DNA from 3 places in the Robbsia andropogonis genome. Region 1 is predicted to be linked to each of the others. Evidence: predicted binding sites of a transcription regulator. Region 1 holds the regulator's gene; each other region holds the start of a gene.
The links. Region 1 encodes LexA, which represses DNA repair genes until DNA is damaged. Its sites were predicted from a motif close to ACTGTATNNNNATACAGT; they were not measured.
Positions count from the first base shown of each region.

Region 2: recA (recombinase RecA) is a predicted target of LexA. The motif match lies at 1,802-1,819, and genes of this name have one in related genera.
Region 3: imuA (translesion DNA synthesis-associated protein ImuA) is a predicted target of LexA. The motif match lies at 3,224-3,241, and genes of this name have one in related genera.

Region 1 covers NZ_CP139170.1:1,936,037-1,941,435, reverse strand. Annotated here, with positions in the region: gene SJQ66_RS22120 (ATP-binding protein) at 1-1,960, shown strand, start outside; gene SJQ66_RS22115 (asparaginase) at 1,947-3,086, opposite strand; gene lexA (transcriptional repressor LexA) at 3,372-4,115, shown strand; gene SJQ66_RS22105 (hypothetical protein) at 4,128-4,532, shown strand; gene SJQ66_RS22100 (hypothetical protein) at 4,850-5,002, shown strand; gene SJQ66_RS22095 (hypothetical protein) at 5,149-5,399, opposite strand, start outside.
Region 2 covers NZ_CP139170.1:2,977,263-2,982,661, reverse strand. Annotated here, with positions in the region: gene SJQ66_RS26450 (sensor histidine kinase) at 1-956, opposite strand, end outside; gene SJQ66_RS26445 (response regulator) at 956-1,702, opposite strand; gene recA (recombinase RecA) at 1,946-3,028, shown strand; gene recX (recombination regulator RecX) at 3,029-3,661, shown strand; gene sucC (ADP-forming succinate--CoA ligase subunit beta) at 4,404-5,399, shown strand, end outside.
Region 3 covers NZ_CP139167.1:110,151-115,549, forward strand. Annotated here, with positions in the region: gene SJQ66_RS11440 (Tn3 family transposase) at 1-1,475, shown strand, start outside; gene SJQ66_RS11445 (hypothetical protein) at 1,935-2,378, shown strand; gene imuA (translesion DNA synthesis-associated protein ImuA) at 3,267-3,965, shown strand; gene SJQ66_RS11455 (Y-family DNA polymerase) at 3,895-5,352, shown strand; gene SJQ66_RS11460 (error-prone DNA polymerase) at 5,359-5,399, shown strand, end outside.

The sequences.
Region 1 (5,399 bases):
AGCCGACGAACTCGATGCCGAGAGCCGCATGAAGGTACAGCGTGGCTATGCAGCGCTTGCGGCCGGTGCCGAGTCCTATTCCGAAACGCTGTCGTTACGTATCAATGGACAGCAGTACGAAGGCTGTCATTGGCTTGTCGCCTTGGGCGAATTAGGTGCTGATTTTGGCGTTGCAAACGCATCGGCACCCGGGTCGGCAATGCTGGGCGGCTGGATCGACATGACCGAGCGCAAACGGATGGAACGCGCGTTACGGCAGGCCAAAGACGACGCGGAAGCCGCGAACCGTGCGAAGGTCATGTTCATGGCGGCGATGAGTCACGAAATTCGTACGCCGATGAATGTCATCGTAGGCGTCCTGGAATTGCTCTCAGCAGACAATCGAACGACCGCGCCGCTGAAACGGCAAGCGGATGTCGCGCAGCGTTGCGCGACATCCCTGATGACGTTACTCAATGATCTATTGGAGTTCGCCCGCACGGAAGTCGATGCGCTGCGCCTTGACTGCCACCCGGCCTCACTCATCGCACAGATCAACGATGCCGTGGACTTCTTCCGGCAAAGCGCACGGAATAAAGGCCTCGACGTCATCGTGGCATGCGACACCACGATACCGAATACGTTGGTGTTCGACGCGTCCCGGCTAAGACAGGTCCTGACGAATCTGCTAAGCAACGCGATCAAGTTCACCGCGACGGGATATATCACTTTGCGTGTAAGTCGCGTAACCTCGCCGGCCTCGGCAGCGCCCTCACCGGAAAAGGCTGCCGATCCAACCACGAGCGACACGCCCCTGACGACATCGCGCTTACTGTGGTTGACGATCAGCGTTGGCGACACAGGTCCAGGGATACCGGAAGATCTTCGTCCGCTCCTGTTCCAGCCGTTCCAGCAGTTGTCACACGACACGTTCCGTCGCCATGGCGGCACCGGCATGGGGCTTGCCATCTCGAAACGCATCATCGAAGCCATGCAGGGAAAAATCGATGTGGAGAGCGAGCTCGGTGTGGGAAGCACGTTTTCAATCACGCTGCCTTTTGACACGGGGGCATCGGGCCCGGACAAACTTTCCACTGCATCGCTCATGCTTCCGCCTAACGCGGACCCGCGTTCCATGATCCACTCGCACGTCGAGGCATCGCATCCGCACGCCTTGCGACCGATAGTGCCACCCCCGTCTTTTCAGGTCAGCCTGCAATCTGGCGCACACGTCTTGATCGTCGACGATCACGAAGCCAATCTATTGTTGCTAAGCACACAGCTTTTACAGCTTGGCCTTACGCCCATAACTACCTCGACCGTGGATCAAGCGCTAGCGTATCTTGACCCACCATCCCTTGAAAGGGCGGTGGCGTTCGATGCGGTGATAACCGACTGCAATATGCCAATTCAAGATGGCTATGCATTGGCACGCGCTTGCGCAGATCAATGGCCTCAATTGCCTGTCATCGGATATAGCGCCGACGATACGGAAAGTTGCCTGGAAGAATGCCTGCGCAGCGGCATGCGCGGCAGACTGACCAAACCGGTCACGTTGGCAACACTGCGCGCGCATTTTATCATCGCGGCACCGCCCGACACGCCGCGAAAGATCGCGTCGAATGCAGACGAGACCGTCATGACGATCGCACTTGGCGATCCGGAATTTGCGCGCAAATTGATCGACATCTTCGAACAGGGCGTGATGAAATCCCTTCCGACCTTTTCCGACGCCGTGCATGCGCAGGATGCGCAGCGCATACGCGACATCGCGCACCATAACAAAGGGCCGGCCGCAATGCTGGCGCTGCATCGCTTCGTCGATGCCTGCAGCACGATCATTGCACAGTGCGCCGAAGCAGCGGAACCCGACTGGGAAGAGATGCAGGCGCTTTACGTCCGAGCCTGCACCGCGGTGGAGGCTGAGTTGCAGTCCATCCGTGCAGCGCTCGCCGACCGCCGGCCCCTTACGCTTGACTGAAGAACAACCGTAACGTTGAAAGATCGGCCACACCCACTGAAAGCGCCAACATCAACCGGATGCGCGCTTTGTACGGGTTCAGCGAACCGCTCGCGACAAAACCTGCTGCTTCGTCGTCGACTGCGGCATTCAACGTGACACGCACGTCGGCAGCACGGCTCGATCTGACCACTACCACGCCCGCTGCCGTCGCGCGTCGCAACGCCGCCATCATCGGGGCGTTGATCGTACCATTGCCTGTTCCAGCGACGACGATGCCGCGCACCCCCGCGGCAACGAGTGCCTCCACCAGCCGGGGGGATGCACCCGCATACTGCGCGACCACCTCGACCGCCGCCAGCATGGTGGGTATGAAAGTGCTCGTGCGCACCTTATCTGACAGCGCCGCCGCGCGCGCCGCGCCCGGCTCGATCTTGGTCGCAGCGTCCGCCGGATGTCCTTCTGCCGCTTCGCGCAGCCAGCCAACGCGTCCGTCTTGCACCCATCCCAACGGACCACCAGACAGCGATACAAAGGCATCCAACGCATGACTGCTGATCTTGATCACATCGCGCGCCGCGTGGACGCGATTCTGCAGCGTGACCAAAACGCCCTTTCCCTTCGCCGTGCACGTGCCCGCCAACGTGACCGCGTCGAACAGATTCGCCGGGCCATCCGCGGATAGCGCCGTGGCCGGCCGCATGGCTGCCGTCAACACGATGGGCTTGCCATCGTCCAGAAGCAGATCCAGCCAATACGCTGTCTCTTCCAACGTGTCGGTGCCGTGGGTGATTACGATGCCATCGACATCATCGCGCGCGCGCGTGGCGCGCACGACCGCCGTGAGTGTGCACCAGAATGCCGGGTCCGCATCCTTGCTGTCGATCGATGCCACCGCGATGGTCTCGATTGTGGCAATACGTGCCAATGCCGGCACGGCACCGACGAGTGCGTCACCACCCAGCGCACCGGCCGCGTAACGTAGCGACTCACTATCCGACGCGGCGGCGCCAGCGATGGTGCCGCCGGTCGTTAGCACCACGATCCGCGGCAGCGCGGCCCATCCGGTGCGAGGCGTCGGCGTGGCGTTCGTAATAGAGGAATGAGCTGGCAGAGCGCCATCGGTGCGTGAAGAAGCGTCGGTCATTAGGAAAAGTCCTTGGATCACATCGCGGTCAAGTCGGAAACGCGGCGACGGCGCGCGCGAGCGGTGCATATCAGGGCGGCAGTGTGCCAGACAACGCGAACGATGTAACGTGGCCGTGGCCACCTTTGCGTAGGCGCTTCCATTTGCCTCGTGCGGATTTATCGTACCGTGTCACGTACGTCGCTTTCGCGCGACGCGCAACCCTTTCCAACGGATTCCGCGAAAATAGTTGCGTCAAAAAAAATACTGTATAGAATCACAGTATCGCATACAGGAAATCGAGACATGCTCAAGCTTACCGCGCGCCAACAGCAAGTATTCGATCTGGTCGTCCAGGCAATCGAACGCAGCGGTTTTCCACCAACGCGCGCCGAAATTGCCACGGCGCTCGGCTTCAGTTCGGCCAATGCGGCGGAGGAGCATCTACGTGCGCTGGCGCGCAAAGGGGTAATCGTGTTGTCGCCGGGAGCGTCACGGGGCATTCGCATCGTTCAAAACACCGACGACAGCGCCGCGTTCACGGATGAACGCGCAGCAACTCGGCCCCGGCCGGAATCGGCGGGAGTGTTGCCAAGAGATATAGACCGTTCCTCGCCGCGAGGGGGCGTTGCACTCGCGGGCATGCTGTCTCAGGCCACCGCGTTGTCTTTGCCGCTAATTGGACGCGTTGCGGCGGGAAGTCCGATCTTGGCTCAGGAACACGTTTTGCAACAGTACCAATGTGATCCGACTTTATTCAGCAATCGTCCGGATTATTTGTTACAGGTGCGTGGCCTCAGTATGCGAGACATCGGCATCTTGGATGGTGATTTACTTGCAGTACAGCGTCAAAACGATGCCCGCGACGGCCAAATTGTCGTAGCCCGTCTCGGTGACGAAGTGACTGTGAAACGATTGAAACGCATACCGGAGGGTATTGCATTGCTTGCTGAAAATCCTGATTACCCGACGATTGTCGTTGACCGTGAACGGTCCGACTTTGCACTCGAAGGGATTGCGGTAGGACTTATTCGACCGACGCCCCTTTGAAGGAGATACATCATGTCTAGGCTCGTTCGCTTGTTTTCTGTCGATAGCACCATTCACGCCTTTGGCCGCCTGCGTGCAGACCGCGGTCGCCTGTCATGTCGCGACAAAGCGAATCTGGCGGCACGTGCCACGGCACCGGTCCTTGTCAATCGAGATTCGGATGTCACACCCTCGCATCAGTCGATGAATGCAGGGGCTGTTGTCGCCCGTACTGCGGCACTACGTCCGACTGTGCAAGCCGTCGCGGCGGCGACTCCCCGCCCTACCGTACGCGTCTATCGCCGTACCAGTGGGATGACGATGGTGGGTAATATAGATGCAATTTGCCGGATGATTGACCGGTGCATCGCAGATGAGCGCGCGGCCTTAGCATCGAGGGGTGGTCTTGTAGCTGTCGCAACGCTTGCAGCCGGCTAAACATTGCCGAATATACCCTGGCCCTCAAGCGCTATTCTGTTCGCATTCCTCATTAATGTAGAAATTAGACAATGCACTTTAAACATAGGTGCAAAGAATCCCCCTACTGGCGTGAACAATAATGGGAGCTCAGGTACGGTTTTTGCCTATCTACAAGGTAGCTTAGTCATGCGCTTGCAAAGCTAACTCGGATTTGTTTCTGTTTGCTGATTGTTCGCCCTATCGGACGTTCTATTGGAGAGACAGAAAAGTGGCACCCAGCGTGTGTTCGAAAATACGCAATTTTGCGTTTTGAAGTACCTGAAGTGGAGGATAGTATGAGCGAAGACAAGCAATCTCCTGAGAAGCCAAACCCAACGACGCACAGCGACAACCGGGATAGCGCACTGCCTCACCGAGATGATGGAAATCGAAAAATGGCGCCAAACGACCTGCGCGATAAGAAAACAGATGAGCCACCGGTTGGCTGAGACAGTACCAGTCTGACGCATCGCAGCATGCACGATTTGTTTGCTAAAACAACACTTTGAATTAGCCCGCGGTCTGCGTTTATAGCGCTTGTCGGCAAGTCGTATCCTTGGCGCGGCGCCCCACCTCATCCAGCGATTCGCGCCTGTTAGCTTGACCGGCCATCTCGTATCGGCAGTACATTTATAGCCGGTTTTGCGGGAGGTATGAAGCCTTTTTCATAAGTCGCTCCCTTATCAAACAAGACACCACCGACGGTTACCATCATGCCTCGGTCCGCCGGCGGGATACGCTCCCAATTCCCCGCCAGCCATAGGGCCCATTCGACTGTCAGCGCTTTGACTGCGTCGCCGGAAATCGCGCCGGCTTGGTCGAACGCATCAATGAGGGCTTCTTGCT
Region 2 (5,399 bases), 1.0 Mb from region 1:
GCCAAACCGCGCGTCAGGCCAAACCAGACCAGCAGGATCACGATTGGCAGAATGATCAACTGCGGCAGTATGACCCCTTTGATCACATCATTTGCCAGCGCGTTGCGCTTATTGAGCGTTTCAGCGACCTGGATCACCAGTATCCGTGTGCGAGCATGGGAGGCTACGCCAGCCACGTCGGGTGGGGCCACCAATCTCTCGGGCGTGCCGGTGGCGGCCGATGTGCGGGGCAAGGTAAGAACATCGTCCGCAGCCAGAGCCCGCGCGACCGCATGTCCCGACGGGGGGGGCGTAGCAGTAGCGGTATCGGGCGCGATGGCGCTCGTCCAGGCAAGCCGCATCGCGCGCCCACCCGCGACCACGTCTCGCATCCTTACAACACCGGGCATCGCACCAGTGCCGGTTGCATTCGCATCAACGAGTGCCTCATCGTCGGCATTGGCCATACCTTCCATGGAGCCACCTACCGGGCTACCTGCGGGGGCGGGGCGCGATAGTTGAGGGTCAGGTAATTGTGGTGAACCGGCAAGCACCCGGCCTTCGGTATCACGGACCTGGAATAGCACTGTGTCGTCGGGGTCGTCGAGCAACCAATCCGCGTCGATGGCGGGCAGTGGTGCCAACGCGACGGGGCCGGCCTGGTGTACTTGCCGCGCGAGTACCGCAAGCCGCCGTTCCAGCGCATGATCGAAAGGCGCGCCGGCAATGGATTTGGCGATCAACCAGGTGACGGCGATGCTCAGCGGCCAGAGCATCAAAAGTGGCGCCAGCATCCAGTCCAGGATTTCCGCAAGCAGGGAGCGCGCATTACGCGCAGCGGCGGGCGGGGTTGAGGGGAACGGGTCCTGCTCCGACGGAGCAGGCGCGTTGGTCCATGCCGGCGTCGGTGCGGTTTCCGCCGGGGTTGCCCCCTTATCCGCAGCATGGCGCATCGTCCCAGGTCCTTGGTAGGACATTAGCGGTATGCGTCGTTACGGGCAGGCGTGGCGGGCGTCGGTGCGGGCGACGACGATGCGGCGTCCGCTTGCGGCGGTCGATCCAGGCAGTAACCGATGCCGCGAACGGTGTTGATACGCACGCCACCCGGTTCGATTTTTTTGCGCAGCCTGTGCATATAGACTTCGATCGCATTCGTACTGACTTCATCACCCCATTCGCACAGGTGATCGACCAATTGCTCTTTCGATACCAATCGGCCGACGCGTTGCAGCAACACTTCAAGCAAGCCGATTTCACGTGCGGACAATTCGATCATGTTGCCGTTCAGCGTCGCGGTCCTTCCCACCTGGTCGAAAGCAAGGGGGCCGTGCCGCATGATGGCGGCACCGCCACCGGCACCGCGCCGGGTTAACGCGCGAATGCGTGCTTCCAGCTCGGATAAGGCAAAGGGCTTGGCCATATAGTCGTCCGCGCCCAGATCGAGCCCGCTCACGCGATCCTCGACGCTGTCCGCGGCGGTCAGGATCAAGACGGGCAAGGTGGCATTGGCACCTTGGCGGGCGCGCAAGCGGCGCAAGACCTCCTGCCCGGACAATTTTGGCAAGCCCAAATCCAGGATCAGCAGGTCGTAGGCTTGGAGTGCCAGGGCACGATCGACGTCACCGCCGTTATCGAAATGATCCACGGCATAGCCCGCCTGGCGGAGGGTCCGCGTCAGGCCATCGGCGAGTATGCTGTCATCCTCGGCTATTAGAATGCGCATCGGTCTCCTGGCGGCACGCGGTATTACGGATCAAGCGTACGAGACGGGCGCGGCGGACGGGTCGACACGCATTCATTGCGCTTTCGACTTGCCAGACGCACTGTTTTTTTATACAGTATCATTCATATCGACGCTTGCGGGCGGCGACACGTTGTACCCTCGCGGTTTTGCCCCGGTTTTATCCGGGCAGCGCGGATCGACGTGGCGTCGTCGCTGACGTCCCATCATAGCAAAGGACGATTCATGGAAGATAGCAAGAAAGGCTCGAACAGCATGACTGCCGATAAAAGCAAGGCGCTGGCCGCGGCGCTGGCCCAAATCGAAAAGCAGTTCGGCAAAGGGTCGATCATGCAGATGGGCGTGAACGATAAGCCTGCCGACATCCAGGTGGTGTCAACGGGTTCGCTCGGGCTCGATATCGCGTTGGGTGTCGGCGGTCTGCCGCGCGGCCGGGTGATCGAGATCTACGGGCCGGAATCGTCGGGTAAGACCACGTTGACGCTGCAAGTGGTTGCGGAAATGCAAAAGCTTGGTGGAACGTGCGCGTTCGTTGATGCGGAACATGCGCTGGATTCAATCTATGCGCAAAAGCTGGGCGTGCGCCTGGACGAATTGTTGATCTCGCAGCCGGACACCGGCGAACAGGCGCTGGAAATCACTGATTCGCTGGTGCGTTCCGGTGCGGTTGATCTGATTGTCATCGACTCGGTGGCCGCGTTGGTGCCGAAGGCTGAAATCGAAGGCGAAATGGGCGATTCGCTGCCGGGTCTGCAGGCACGGCTGATGTCCCAGGCGCTGCGTAAGCTGACGGGTACGATCCAGAAGACCAATTGCATGGTGATCTTCATCAACCAGATTCGGATGAAGATCGGCGTAATGTTCGGTAGCCCGGAAACAACCACGGGTGGTAACGCGTTGAAGTTCTATGCGTCGGTGCGCCTGGATATTCGTCGTATCGGCTCGATCAAGAAGAACGATGAAGTGATCGGCAACGAAACGCGGGTAAAGGTCGTCAAGAACAAAGTCTCGCCGCCGTTCCGTGAAGCGATTTTCGACATTTTGTACGGCGAAGGTACGTCGCGCGAAGGCGAAGTCATTGATCTGGGCGTCGCGAACAAGATCGTCGAGAAAGCCGGTGCGTGGTACAGCTATAACGGCGATCGCGTTGGACAGGGCAAGGACAATGCGCGAGAGTTCCTGCGCGAGAACCCGGCCATTGCTTTCGAAATCGAGAACCGCGTGCGTGAGAAGCTGGGCATCAAGTTATTGCCGGGTTCGGCGCCGGCTAAGACGGCCGCCAAGGCCGACGTGCTTGACGAAGAATAAATGCGCAGCGGGTTTTCACGTGGTCGGCGCACTGCCTCGACCACGACGTCTGGCGGATCGGAGCCATCGGGCATGTCGGCGGGAGAACCGCTCTCTGGCAACGTGCCCGATGGCTTTTCCGCATCCGATTTTGACGCTGCGGCGGACCCTTGCAAGTCGAAGCGGCCGCTGCGTAGTCTGAGGGGCCGCGCGCTGGAGTATTTGTCCCGTCGTGAGCACAGTCGCATCGAATTGACACGTAAGCTGGCGCCATTCGCGGCGGAAATGCAAGGGGACAACGAAGACGATCCGTTGCCCGTCCTCCTCGACGCACTGGAGCGAGAAGGATGGCTGTCCGACAGCCGATTCACCGAGAGCGTCGTGCATCGTAAGGCCGCCCGCTTTGGCACCTCAAGGATTGTAGGGGAGCTCAAGCAGCATGCCATCGCGCCGGATCAGTTGGCCAATGTCCGTGATGCATTGCGCGAAACGGAACCCGCCCGCGCCCGCGCCGTGTGGCAACGCAAATTTGGCACATTGCCGGATTCTCCGCAGGCTCGAGCAAAACAGGCCCGATTTCTCGCAGCTCGCGGCTTTTCGCTGGATGTTATTCGTTGCCTGCTCAATGCAGATGAAGATGATTTGTTGGAATAAGTTATTGTTGGTAATGCACTGATTTCGCCATCTGGTGACAAGCTTTCAGTGGTGTGACATCGCTACGACGAAATATCGCAAGCGCTTATTCCAGTTCGTTTTTTTGTACGGTGTTCACCTTACAGCGGCGCTTTGTCACATGTCACTGTTCTGGCCGGTGTGCAAAAATAGCGCGCTGATCTTATCGTGCGATCGCGGGTCCTGTGTTCTGGCCGGCCTTTGCTCGTCCGGACTCGGGATTGCCCTATGCTAGAATGCGGAATCTTTTGATCCCGTTTTCTGCCTACGCATGGTGCATTCCTGTACCGCTACGCGATGTCGTTCGACCCGAGGGACGGTTGCGGCCGTCCGGGTCGATCGCTGTCTGGCGATAACCGCTGCTGTGTTTTCAGTGCGTCGCGTTTCCAGTCCACATGGCCTGAACGCACCCATCAGCGTGCGACGGCGTCTTCGGGATCGACAGTCCGCGTCGATGATTTACCCGATTCATTCCGGGCAAGCGGCTCCTGGCGATCGCAATCGCGCGCCATCGTCCCCGGCGTCTGATCGCCAAGGATGGCATGTGCGCCGTAGTCCTTTATCGATTCGTTCCCTTTTTTCCGCCATCGTATCCGTTGCCGATTGGGCAATCGCGTTGAGCCGAGTTCACGTATTACACGTGAAACGGATCAGGGTCGCTATTCGCGCGACGGGTATCGGCGGACCGACTTTACATCCACTCTTAGACGGAAGGTAATCACGCATGAAGATCCACGAGTACCAGGGCAAGGACATTCTGCGCAAGTTCGGCGTCGCCGTGCCGCGCGGTGAGGCCGTGTTCAGCGTTGATGATGCAGTCAAGGCCGCCGAGAAGCTTGGTGGCCCGGTCTGGGTTGTCAAGGCTCAGATCCACGCCGGCGGACGCGGTAAGGGCGGTGGCGTCAAGGTGGCGAAGTCGTTGGATCAGGTGCGTGAGTACGCGGGCCAGATCCTCGGCATGCAACTGGTGACGCACCAGACCAGCGCGGAAGGCCAGAAAGTGCGCCGCCTGCTGATCGAAGAAGGCGCGGACATCAAGAAGGAACTGTATGTCAGCCTGATTGTTGATCGTGTGACGCAACGAGTTGTCTTCATGGCATCGTCGGAAGGCGGCATGGACATCGAAGAAGTCGCGGAAAAGACGCCCGACGCGATCCATAAGCTGGTTGTCGATCCAAAGACCGGTCTGACCGATGCCGACGCTGATGCATTGGCGACGAAAATCGGTGTACCGCAAGGTTCGTTGGCGCAATCGCGCGCGATCCTGCATGGCCTCTATAAAGGCTTCCTGGCGACAGATGCATCGCTGGCGGAAATCAATCCGTTGGTCATCACCGGTAGCGGCGACGTGATCGCCCTGGACGCGAAATTCAACTTCGACTCCAACGCGCTGTTCCGTCACCCGGAAATTGTTGCATATCGCGATCTGGACGAAGAAGATCCGGCCGAAATCGAAGCGTCGAAATTCGACCTCGCCTACATTTCGCTAGACGGCAACATCGGCTGCTTGGTCAATGGTGCGGGATTGGCGATGGCGACGATGGACACGATCAAGTTGTTCGGTGGCGAGCCAGCGAACTTCCTCGATGTCGGCGGCGGGGCAACGACCGAGAAGGTGACGGAAGCCTTCAAGATCATGCTGAAGAACCCGAGCCTGAAGGCCATTCTCGTCAACATCTTCGGTGGCATCATGCGATGCGACGTCATCGCCGAAGGCGTG
Region 3 (5,399 bases), on a different replicon from region 1:
CGATGTTCCACGATGCAATCGACGCCAGCTTCAAACGCGTCAACGAGCGTATCGACAGCGGCGAGAACACGCACATCAACATCGGCCAGCGCAAGGGCGTGCGCCGGTGGACGCTGCTCTACCCTGAAATCGACGAAACGGTCAACGGATCGTTTTACGGCCAGTTGCCAGGCGTGAGCATCGCCAATCTGTTGTGGTTCGTCGCGGGCCGTACGGATTTCCTGAAGGCATTCACTCATGTGCTCGAACGTAACGCACGCCAGGATGCCGATCCACGTGAAATACTCGCCTGCGTGGTCGCCATGGGCACGAACATGGGGCTGCGCCGGATGGCCGAAGTCTCGGGCCTGAGCTACGCGAGCCTGCTCACCGCCGCCAGGAACTACCTGCGCCCGGAAACCCTGCATGGGGCCAACGATGCGATCAGCAACGCCACGGCCAGCCTGCCGGCGTTCCGGCTGTTCGACATCCGCGACGAGATTCATTCGAGCAGCGATGGACAGCGTTTCGAAACGCAGATCGACACGTTCAACGCCCGATACTCGCCAAAGTACTTCGGTCTGGACAAGGGCGTGAGCGCCAGCACGCTGGTCGCCAATCATGTACCGGCCAATGCGACCATCATCGGCACACACGAGCACGAATCCCATTACGTATTCGACCTGCTCTACAACAACACGTCCGACATCCAGCCCGATCGCCACTCGACCGACACGCATGGCACGAATCAGGTCAATTTCTTCACGCTGTTCACGTTCGGCTACCAGTTCGCGCCGCGCTATCGCAATCTGCACAAAAAGATCGATCGCCTGGTCGCCCGTCACCCGCCGGGTCATTACAATGAAGACTGGCTGATCCGGCCGTCGCGCAGGTCCGACGACGAACTGATTATCCGCGAGTGGCCCAACATCCAGCGCATCATGGCCTCGCTCGCGCAGAAGAATGTGACGCAGGCAACCATCGTACGCAAGCTCAGCAATTATGCCCGCCAGAACCAGACAAAGAAGGCGCTGTGGGAACTCGACAATCTGTGCCGCACGCTCTACATTCTGGAATTCATCGATGATGTCGGGTTGCGCCAGAGTGTGCAGAAAGCCCTGAACCGCGGCGAAGCCTATCACCGCCTGCGCCGTGCGATTGCCTTCGTCAACGCTGGCAGGTTTCGCGTGCAGACAGAGGCTGAACAGCAGATCTGGAATGAATGCTCGCGGTTGATTGCCAATGCGATCATTCACTACAACACGGCATTGCTTTCGCGGGTGTACGAGCAGAAGCGCGCCGCGAGCGACGATGCCGCAATGGCGCTGATCGCCAGCATGTCGCCCGTCGCCTGGCAGCACATCAACCTGTTCGGGGCATTCGAGTTCACGCCGGGCGGTGCCAACGTCGACATCGATGCGCTGGCCGCGTTCTATGCCGATCCAGCGTGGTGGAGCAGGATTGCCCGGCCGGGGCAGACACGGCCGGACGTATAGCTGCCATGCGCAGCATTCGCCCCACGGGAAGTCCGGCGGACCGATCACGGAGAATCGCATGGGTGAGGCAAAACGCCGGGCAAACGAGGCTGCTGCATCGATTACACCGCAACAGCGGGAGCTCGCTGAGCGCATCGACGCGCAGATGCAACGTTTCCAGGCCGCAGGGCTGGACGAAGCGGAGATCATGGCGGCAATGGTCGACCATATGCCTGACTTCCATCGCCTGATGACGGAGCTGGAAAACGCCGCCATCAATCTTCTGGCGCGTGAGTTTGCCGGCTTCTATCGCTATGCGAAAATCGTTGAAACGGTTGCCTCAGGTATTGCAACGGGGCAGATTCAGGTGCCCGGCAAGGAGCGAAGATTTGCCGACGAGCACCGGATCGCCGCCGCGATCGACCAGCGCGTGCGTCAACTTGAAGCAAACGGCATCCGCGGCGCAGCCTGCTTGCGCATATGGCTGCCTATACGCCCGAGCTGCAACGGCTCTGGAACACCACCTCCAACGAACTGCTCGTGTCGCTGTGCCAGACGTACCCAGGCCTGTACCGCTATGGCGAGCTCTTCGAGCAGGCATGGCTCAAGGATGCCGGCAGGACAAAGTCCGGACAGGAGCTGCCTGATTCCATCAAGCCCACCGTCCTGCGCCTTCTCTCGGACGGCGCGACGCTCGAGCGCGAGTTCCAGACGATTCTCGATGCCCGTCCGCAGCGCGATCTCTGGGTGAAGGCCGAACTGCTGGAGCACACCTGGCAGCAGTGGACCACCTTGCTTGCGCAATTGCCTGCCCTGTTGCTGCAGGCCGATGTCCCGGAAGTCTCCCGGGAAACGATGCGCGCCATCTTTGAGCCCATGGCGCTGCGGATCGAAAACCTTCGCACCCAGGTTCAGCGCCCGTAAACCCGATACGTCCTCCCGAAAGCCTTGTCTGGCAGGAGGTACAGGGGGATTTTCCATTTATGGGCGTTGGGCACTTTTAGCCTAACAGGTCCAGAACCTTATCTCGTAACAGTGTCGCTGGGACGTAGTCCGGCTCGTCGCAGATCATTCACGCTTGATCCCTCACGTTGGATGGATCTCGAACTGCTTGCGAAGTGGTTTGGAATATCAGAGGCCGAGGTGCTCGGACGCGCAATTTCGCTATTGCACCACGAGCTTACAGACTCGCTAGATTCGAAGGAGCGAGAAAAATACTACGGCGTTTAGAACCCGAGTGCCCTTATTGTTTCAAAAATCCGCAGACGCTGGTGAGCGCTCACATTCGCGAGCAGTACCAACACACTCGCCATGACAACCACGGCACCAGCCGCGATCAAGGGACGAAATCCTCGGCAAACCGTCAAAGCGGGAGGGAGGACATTTCACGCCCAACTCTCGCCCGTTTTCTCTCGCGTAGAACGTGGGTTCTCCCCCTACCCCAGATCGGATCGCCTGATCGATCGTATCCGCACCAAATGCCGCGCGCATCTCGTCGATCCAGCGGGTGACAACGGGCATCTCTTCACGTAAAGATCCGCGCTTTTTATGGGTTTGCCCGCTGTCGCCGCTCATCAGTTGTTTGATATTGCTTTTAGGGTATTGCGTTTTTGGGACGCGCATTTGCGCAACTACCGCATCGCGAGCAAGCCATTCCGGCGAATGACACGGTACCGCATCCGTAAAAATTACGGCATCGCGCCATCCAGTTTCATCACATTGACGACGCTTCCCGCGTGGCGTTTGCCAAAATCCCAAACGTGAATGATACTGTGCATCCATACAGCCTTATTGCCTAGCGCTCCGATCATCATGATTGTCGCCCCCGAATCCATTCATCCAGCGCTGTGGCGGGCCTCCTCCCTTGGCCGGGGTGCCACGCGCTGCCTGGCGTCAGGACATGCGCATCTGGATACCGAATTGCCGGGTGGTGGCTGGCCCGTCGGCACTTTGGTCGATCTACTTACTCCACACGCAGGAGTCGGCGAGGTGCGGCTGCTGCAGCCCGCGTTGACCTCCCTGGGAGCCCGTCCCATTTTCTTCGTCTCGCCGCCCCATAGCCCGAGCATGCAGGCCCTTGCCAATTGGGGCGTACCGACAGGCGGGCTCCACTTGGTCGAACCGCAAACCTTAGCCGACGCGCTGTGGTCGACCGAGCAGATTTTAAGGGCCGGCACCGCCGGTGCGCTGTTGTTTTGGCAACCACAAGTGCGCTCCGAAGCGTTGAGACGACTGCATCTGGCCGCACAAACCAGCGAGACGGCATTTTTTATGATCCGGCCATTGAATGCAGCCAATCTGGCCTCGCCCTCGCCGCTGCGGCTGCGCCTTGAGCCCGCGCCCGATGGCGTGTCCGTGTTTTTCTTGAAGCGGCGTGGCCCCACGCGCGACGAGCCGCTTTTCGTGCCGCTTTACCCCTCACCTTTTGCGAGCAAGCGTCATGCGCCTGTGGATCGGCGTACATCTCCCCTACCTCTGCCTCGAAGCGTATCGGCCGACCTGGACGCCTGATGGCGCCGGTCTGGTTGTGCTTGAGCGCGAGAGCGTGCTTGCGGTAAGCCGCGCGGCACGTGACGCAGGCGTGCACCCAGGCATGCGGCGCGCCGGCGCGCTCACGCTCGCGCCTCACGTCACCCTAGTCGAGCGCGATGAGCTGCGCGAGGCCGCGGTGTTGCAGGCCCTTGGGATGGCACTGCTGCGCTTCTCGCCGCAGGTGACGCTTGCAAGCGAGGCGACGGTGTTAATGGATATCGGGGCGAGCTTGCGCCTGTTCGGCGGCATCCGAGCGCTACGCAGGCACGTGATCGACACTGTCAAAGTGCTCGCGCTGACGGGCCGCGTGGCGCTCTCGCCGACCGGTACCGGGGCGTGGCTTCTCGCCAGGCGCGCGCAAATTGCGCTAAGCGAGACGTCGTTGCGTCGCAAAATCACACCCTTGCCGGTCGCGCTGTTGCCACAGGCGCGACCGGCGGCAACTTGGTTAGCAGGCGTCGGATGCCACACCTTGGGTGCGGTACTGCGCCTGCCGCGCGCAGGGCTGTCGCGTCGTGCTGATCCGGGCCTCTTACTGGCGCTTGATCGCGCCGTTGGCGCCGTCCCTGAAGGCTTTGGGTGGCTGATACCGCCGCCGACCTTCGACGCAAAGCAGGAGCTACCTGATCGCACGGATCGCGCCGATCTGATCGCCTGCTACGCGCAAGCCCTTGTGGTCCAATTGACCGGTTGGCTGGCTTCGGGTTTTCGGGCGATTACCGCTTTGACCATACTGCTTGAGCATGAGCGCGGGCGAGACGCGGTCGCGCCGACAGAAATCAAGGTGATGTTCGCCGAGCCGGCCAACGAGACCACCCGTATCCAGCGCTTGATCAAAGAGCGCATTGAGCGCACCGAACTGCCGGCGCCAGCGATTGTGCTGCGCTTGCGCGTTGACGATGTTCGAGCTGCCGAGCAACTGAGCGACTCGCTCTTTCCTGAGCCCGGCGGCACTCCCGCCGATCACGCGCGCCTGATCGAGCTGCTCGCAGCGCGCCTTGGCGAGGAGCGGTTGCGCAGGCCCGCACCGATTGCCGATCATCGACCAGAGGTCGCCAACCGGTGGGTTCCCTATCATCGCCCAGGGACAATCGCGCCCGCGAAACACTTGCGTCGCCCGCTTTGGTTATTGGACAAGCCGATCGAGCTTAAAACCCGCAATCACCGCCCCTTCTACGGAAGTGCGCTGCGTTTGGCATCCGCGCCTGAGCGCATCGAGGCTGGCTGGTGGAGCGAACCATTCGCCGCGCGCGACTACTTCGTCGCGCAGGGCGCCGACCATCGCTGCTATTGGATCTATCGGGAACGCGGCAGTCTCTCCGACGATACCGACCCACGCTGGTTCCTGCACGGACTGTTCGGGTAAAACGCCATGCTCGCATCCGTCTTCCTACCCGCCTACGCGGAGCTTCA